2 regions of the Nocardia sp. PE-7 genome follow, and region 2 is predicted to be linked to the other one. Evidence: riboswitches for the same ligand, from Rfam matches in the RefSeq annotation. Region 2 holds a riboswitch; the other holds the start of a gene.
The links. Region 2 has a riboswitch for cobalamin ahead of QX204_RS17495 (ABC transporter substrate-binding protein). Riboswitches for the same ligand answer to the same signal wherever they lie in the genome.
Positions count from the first base shown of each region.

Region 1: another riboswitch for cobalamin. It lies ahead of metE (5-methyltetrahydropteroyltriglutamate--homocysteine S-methyltransferase); the one in region 2 lies ahead of QX204_RS17495 (ABC transporter substrate-binding protein).

Region 1 is NZ_CP129614.1:4,881,147-4,884,597, reverse strand. Features, by position in the region: gene metE (5-methyltetrahydropteroyltriglutamate--homocysteine S-methyltransferase) at 1-2,022, opposite strand, end outside; cobalamin riboswitch at 2,163-2,360, opposite strand; gene QX204_RS23025 (pyruvate carboxylase) at 2,651-3,451, shown strand, end outside.
Region 2 is NZ_CP129614.1:3,691,649-3,695,099, forward strand. Features, by position in the region: gene QX204_RS17485 (adenylate/guanylate cyclase domain-containing protein) at 1-337, shown strand, start outside; gene QX204_RS17490 (PucR family transcriptional regulator) at 350-1,603, opposite strand; cobalamin riboswitch at 1,701-1,832, shown strand; gene QX204_RS17495 (ABC transporter substrate-binding protein) at 1,938-3,451, shown strand, end outside.

The DNA.
Region 1 (3,451 bases), 1.2 Mb from region 2:
CATGTGCGAGCGCGCCGCCTCGATCGAGGTGACATCGGCGTCGAGGCCCGCGATCGCCGAGATGACCTCGCCGAACTCCGAGTAGCACAGGTGGGTGTGCACCTGGGTGGTGTCGGCGACACCCGCGGTGGCCAGGCGGAACGAATCCACCGACCACTGCAGGTACGCGGGCTGTTCGGCGGCACGCAGCGGCAGCAGTTCGCGCAGGGCGGGCTCGTCGACCTGGATGATCCGCGTGCCCTGAGCTTCCAGGTCGACGGTCTCGTCCCGGATGGCGAGCGCGACCTGGCGGGCCGACTCACCCAGCGGCTGGTCGTCGCGGACGAACGACCACGCCAGGATGGTCACCGGGCCGGTGAGCATGCCCTTGACCGGCTTGGTGGTCAACGACTGGGCGTACCCGATCCAGGACAGCGTCATCGCCTCGGGCCGGGTCACATCGCCGAACAGGATCGGCGGGCGCACGCAGCGAGTTCCGTAGGACTGCACCCAGCCCGCGTCGGTGACGGCGAAACCGTCCAGCAGTTCGGCGAAGTACTGCACCATGTCGTTGCGTTCGGGTTCGCCGTGCACCAGTACGTCGAGACCGAGTTTTTCCTGCAGGGTGATCACATCGGCGATCTCGGCCCGCATCCGCCCGACGTACTCGGCCTGGTCGATCTCGCCCTTGCGCAGCGCGGCGCGGGCCAGCCGGATGGCGGAGGTCTGCGGGTAGGAGCCGATGGTGGTGGTCGGCAGCGCCGGCAGGTCGAGGTGATCGCGCTGCAGGGTGCGACGCTCGTCGGCGGGGGAGCGGGTCAGGTCGTGCTCGTCGAGTTCGGCCAATCGGGCCCGGACCTGCTCGTTGTGCAGTCGCGGGTCGGTCCGGCGTGAGTCGGCGGCGGCGCGGGCCGCGGCCAGGTCGTCGGCGACGGTGTCGACACCCGCGGTGAGCGCGGTGGCCAGCACGCGCACCTCGTCGACCTTCTCGGCGCCGAAGGCCAGCCACGAGCGCAGCCGCTCGTCCAGTCCGGTCTCGGGGGCCAGCGAATACGGCACGTGCAGCAGCGAGCACGAACTCGACACCGCCACCGAATCGGCGCTGCCGAGCAGCGTGCCCAGGGTGCCGAGAACGGCGTCGAGGTCGGCGCGCCAGATATTGCGGCCGTCGACCACGCCTGCCACCAGCAACTTACGAGCCAGGGCAGGCAGCGCGGCGACCGCCGCGATATCGGCGCCCGCGGTGAAATCGAGAGCGACACCCTCGATCTCGGTCTCGGCCAACACCGCCAGGGCGGCGTCGGGGTGCCCGAAGTAGGTGGCGACCAGGATCGCGGGCCGGTTCTGTGCGGCCGACAGCGCGCTGTAGGTCTGGCCGACCAGGGCGATCTCCGCCTCGGTCAGGTCGGTGACCAGCACCGGCTCATCGATCTGTACCCACTGCGCGCCCGCGTCCGCCAGCTGGGCCAGCAGGTCGAGGTAGAGCGGCACCAGCTCGGGCAGACGCTCGAGCGCGGCACCACCGGTGGCCTTGGCCAGCTTCAGGAAGGTGATCGGACCGATCACCACCGGACGTGCGGGGACGCCGAGCTCGATCGCTTCGTCGAGTTCGGTCAGCAGCTTGCCGGGATGCAGTGAGAAGGTGGTGGCCGCGTCGATTTCGGGCACCAGGTAGTGGTAGTTGGTGTCGAACCACTTGGTCATCTCCAGCGGAGCGACCGTGTCGGTGCCGCGCGCGGCCGCGAAATAGCGGTCGAGCGGATCGGCGATGGTGGCGACGCGCGGCGGCAGAGCGCCGAGCAGTTCTGCGGTGTCGAGCATCTGGTCGTAGTAGGAGAAGGTGCCCACCGGCACCGAATCGAGTTCCGCCGCGGCCAATTCGGTGAGCTGGGCTCGACGGAGCTGACGGCCGACCGCGTGCAGGTGCGCGGCATCGGCGCGGCCCGCCCAGTAGGACTCGGTGGCGCGCTTGAGTTCCCGGTTCGGGCCCACTCGCGGTAGGCCGAGAACCGTTGCGGTGAAAGGGGTGTGCGAAACAGTCACGGAGATTCTCCAGTGTCGTGCAGGGAGAGCCGTCGCCTTTTCGCGGGCGCACGCCACAGGACCGGACACGTCGCGAAAGATACGACAGTCGGCATCGGTGGTCCGCGCGCCCGATCCACGAGGCGGTGGCCGCCGGATACGGCGTATCCGGCACAGTCGGCAGGTCTTCGGACTCGCGGGCACCGGTCGTGTGATCGACCGACCTACTGGCCGTCGCTTCCCAGGCATGATGCCCAGTGCTGTTGACGGCGGTCGTTCCCGCTCACCGCTGCGGGACAGTCCCGGATTCTCACCGGGTTCCCTCTCACCCGGTGCGGAACATGATCCGCACCCGGGTTTCGACGCCTACGCGGGAGGTCGGGGCTCCGACTCTTCCACCGCGCGGGCGAACCAGCTGCGCCCTCAGCATAGGCCCTCGACGGGGGCGCGGGACACCGCCCCGTCGCGAACAGGGCCGTGACCTGCGGTTGCGCCGAGGTCCACCACGCGCACCGCGGGCGGCTCCACGCGGTGAGATGTGACGGCCTGATGAACGCAACTTCGCAGGTGGGCGGGTGTGCGGTGTGAAGATTGCTGCGAAGCCACCTTGCGTGTCCGACCGCGCCTCACGGCCGGGTACCGTAGGCCAATGTTCTCGAAAGTCTTGGTCGCAAATCGTGGTGAGATCGCTATCCGTGCCTTCCGCGCGGCCTACGAACTCGGCATCGGAACGGTCGCGGTATTCCCGTACGAGGATCGCAATTCGGTGCATCGCCTCAAGGCGGCCGAGTCCTACCAGATCGGCGAAGAGGGCCACCCGGTTCGCGCGTATCTGTCGATCGAGGCGATCGTCGAGGCCGCCAAGAGCGCGGGCGCCGACGCGATCTACCCCGGCTACGGCTTCCTGTCGGAGAACCCCGACCTCGCCGCGGCCTGTGCCGCCGAGGGCATCACGTTCATCGGCCCCACCGCCGAGATCCTCGAGATGGCGGGCAACAAGGCCACGGCCATCGAAGCGGCCAAGGCGGCCGGTCTGCCGACGCTGAAGTCCAGCGCGCCCTCGGCCGATATCGACGAATTGCTCACTGCCTCAGCCGAACTCGAATACCCGATCTTCGTCAAGGCCGTCGCCGGTGGTGGTGGTCGTGGCATGCGCCGGGTCGCCACGCCGGAGCTCTTGCGTGAGTCGATCGAAGCGGCGTCGCGGGAAGCGGAGTCGGCGTTCGGTGATCCGACGGTGTTCCTCGAACAGGCGGTGGTGAATCCGCGCCACATCGAGGTACAGATCCTGGCCGACCAGCACGGCAATGTGATGCACCTGTTCGAGCGCGACTGTTCGCTGCAGCGTCGCCACCAGAAGGTGATCGAGCTCGCGCCCGCTCCGAACCTGTCGCCCGAACTGCGCGAACGTATCTGCGCCGACGCGGTGGCCTTCGCCCGCCAGATCGGC
Region 2 (3,451 bases):
CTTCGCCGCGCCGGAGCGGGCGGTATCCTGCGGACTCGCCATCCAGGCGGCGCTGACCAAGGACGCCGAATCGTCGCGCGGCGACACCGATTTCAGAGTCCGGATCGGCATCCACATGGGGTCCTCCGTCCGCCGTGGCGACGATCTGTTCGGCCGCAACGTCGCCATGGCCGCGCGCGTCACCGCGCAGGCCGAGGGCGGCGAGGTCCTCGTCAGCGAGCCGGTACTGGAAGCCATCGGCAGCACGACAGATCTCACGATCGGGACCCCTCGGGACGCCACCCTCAAGGGCCTGCGCGGCACTCATCGCCTCACCCCGGTCTGCCCGGCGCAATAGACCGTGGCGAGCTCACATCGGCTGTGGCGTGCTCTGTCGCCAGTACAGCGCGTCCAGCGCGACCGCGACGTGCACGCTGTTGTCCGCCAGGGGTCGAGGCAACAACTCGTCCGCGCGGGCGAGCCTGCGCAGAATCGTGTTCCGGTGGGTGAACAGGCGGGCCGCGGCGCGCGTGGCGTTGCATTGCTCGTTGAGGTAGACGAGCACCGATTCGCGCAGTTCGCTGTCGGCATGTTCCAGCTCGCCGAGGGTGTACTTGATGAAACGGTCCGCCTGAGCGCCGTTTTCGGTGATCAGCGAAGTCAGCTGCACTTCACCGAAGGTGACCAGACGCCGCGTGCTGTGTGGGCGAGCGAGGATCCGGTGCGCGGCCTGAGCGTCGAGGTGACTCGTCCGGAAACCCGCGACGTTTCGACCGGTCGAGCCGATGGCGATTCGCACCCCGGGAATATGGTCCATCGCCTCGGTCAGGATCGCGAGATCGGGAGGCGTCGGGCCCGGCACCCACACCCACAGGGTGGCCGCGCTGGCGAGCAGACTCAGTGCCGTCGCCGCACCGGTGGCCTGCGCGAGTGCCCTGGTCACCCGATGCGGTTCCTCCAGTTCGGCACCGGGAATGCCACTCCAGGCGATGGCCGCGGTATGGGTCGTATCGAGCCGGTAGCCGAGCCTGATCGAAGCACGCTCGACATTGATCGGTTCGCCTTCGAGGATGAGCGAGATCATCTCCCGCCGTTCGGCATACGAACCGCGGGCCAGCTCGTCACGCTCGTCGTCGATGACCTCGGTGATCGCCTCGACGGTGCCGTCGACGAAGTCGGCTATCGACGCGGCGGAAACCTCGAAGACCTCCTGGAGCTCGAACGGCTCGGTCGTCAGGATGAAGATGATGGACATCCACCGCCGCCAGGCAACGTCTTGACCGACGCGATAGGCCTGGAGAGCGGCCTCGTTCAAGCCGCGGCGGACCAGGTCGCGCACGATGGCGATCTGGTCGGCGCCGAGGTTGATCGGCACCGGCATCCCCGGATCGGCCACGTTGGCCGATGCCCAGTGCAGCAGGTTCGCACGATTGACGCGCCGCACTGCCTCGGCCAGCAACGGATCCCCGGCGATGGCGCGCAGGCTGGTCTTGAGCAGCGTGGCGTCGTAGAGCTCGTCGAGCCACTCCTCCGGCGCGTTCAGCGCGATCTCGGCACCTTGGCGGATCACTTCACGCGCGCGGTCGGACAGGCGTCGATCGAACAGACCATCACCAGAATGCACCCCGTCATTATGCAACCCCCGGTCCGAGTTCCCGCGAGCCGAATGGCGGTGACCGGTGACGGCGCCCGACGGGCGCGTCCACGGGTCCGTACCGACACCGGTTTTCACCGGTGTGCGTAGGATATCGCCTGTCCGTAGGGAAGACCGGTGTGAGTCCGGGGCTGTCCCGCAACTGTGAGGCTCGTCCGCGAGCCGAAGCCAGATACCTGCGGATGAACTGTTGAAACGGTCGTGATCACGTGGGTATTGATCGATGCGCCGAACCGAGCCACACCGGTCGTGGCTTGTTTCCGCATGTCTTCGTCGCGTGAGAGCCAACGCGATAGGAGCCTTCATGCAGCCACCGAACCTGCGACGCCGCACATTCCTGCTCGGTGGCGCACTCGCCGCGGGCACCGTCCTCGCCGGGTGCAACCGGTCGACGCCGTCCGGGAACTCGGTCGACACCTTCACTGCCGCCTTCCAGGGCTCGGGCGCCGGCGAGGGCATCGATCCCGGCGTGAACACGCTGTTCATCGACGAAGCCCGGATGAAATCGGTCTATGACGGATTGTTCGAGATCGACGAGACGATGACGCCGATTCCCCGCCTCGCGACGGCGGCCGAGCCGAACGCCGACGGGACCCGGTGGCGCATCTCCCTGCGAGATGCCGCCTGGCACAACGGAAAAGCCTTCGGCGCCGACGACGTCCTCTACACCTTCGCGCGGGTGCTCGGCCCGCCGCAGCGTCGCCCGTTCATCGCCGCCTCGTCGCTCGACAAGGTCGACCTCGCCCAGAGCCGCGCCATCGATGCGCGCACGGTGGAGATCGTGCTGAAGGAGCCCTCTTTCGAGTTCCTGATCGCACTGTCGGCCTACGGGACGAAGATCGTGCCGAATGGGGCGACCGACTTCGAGCGGCCGGTGGGCACGGGTCCGTTCGTTTTCGACTCCTTCACGGCTGGAAAGGAATTCGTAGCAACCGCCAACGATCGCTACTGGGACGGCGCCCCGTCGATTCGTCGACTTCGCATCGTCAGCGCGGAGTCCGACGCCCGGCTCGCGGCGGTGCAGAGCGGCGAGATCGACTACGCCGACAACCTCACGCCGTCGGCGGCACGGACCCTGCAGGGACGACGCGGCGTGACGCTCGCGGCCACCCCCAACAGCGGCATCTACTTCTTCGCCATGAAGACCGACCGCGCCCCGTTCGACAATCCTGATGTGCGCCGCGCGGTGATGCGGATGCTCGATCGCGACGAGTTGGTCAAGGTGGCGCTCGAGGGCAACGGCGAGATCGCCAACGATGTATTCGGCAAGGGGTTCCAGTACTACGCCGACCTGCCGCAGCACAGCTTCGATCCCGACGAGGTGGGCCGGTTGCTGCGTCGCGCCGGGGTGCGTGAGCTCTCGTTCGACCTCTTCACCGCGCCGGTCGCGCATGGATTCGTCGAGTCGGCACGACTTTTCGCCGAGCACGCGAGCCGCTGCGGGGTGAAGGTCAATGTCGTGCTCGGATCGAAGGACACCTATTACACCGACGCGCTCAACACCGGTCACCTCACGATGGGTCAGTCCGGGCCATTGCCCGTTCCGAACCATTTCGCGTCGCGCCTGCTCACCGGATCGCCACAGAATCGGACGAAGTGGTCCGATGCCGAATTCGACGCACTGTATGTCAAGGCGCAGTCGACCCCCACCGAGGAAGGGCGGGCGGCGATCTACCGCACGATGCACGAAATCCTCTACGACCGGGGTGGATTCGTATTCTTCGGCAACACCGCGTGGAACAGCGCCGCGGGCGATCGCTTCGAGCGACTGCCCGCGGCGGTGCCGAACTCGCACGGCTGGGCCCGATTCGACGAGGT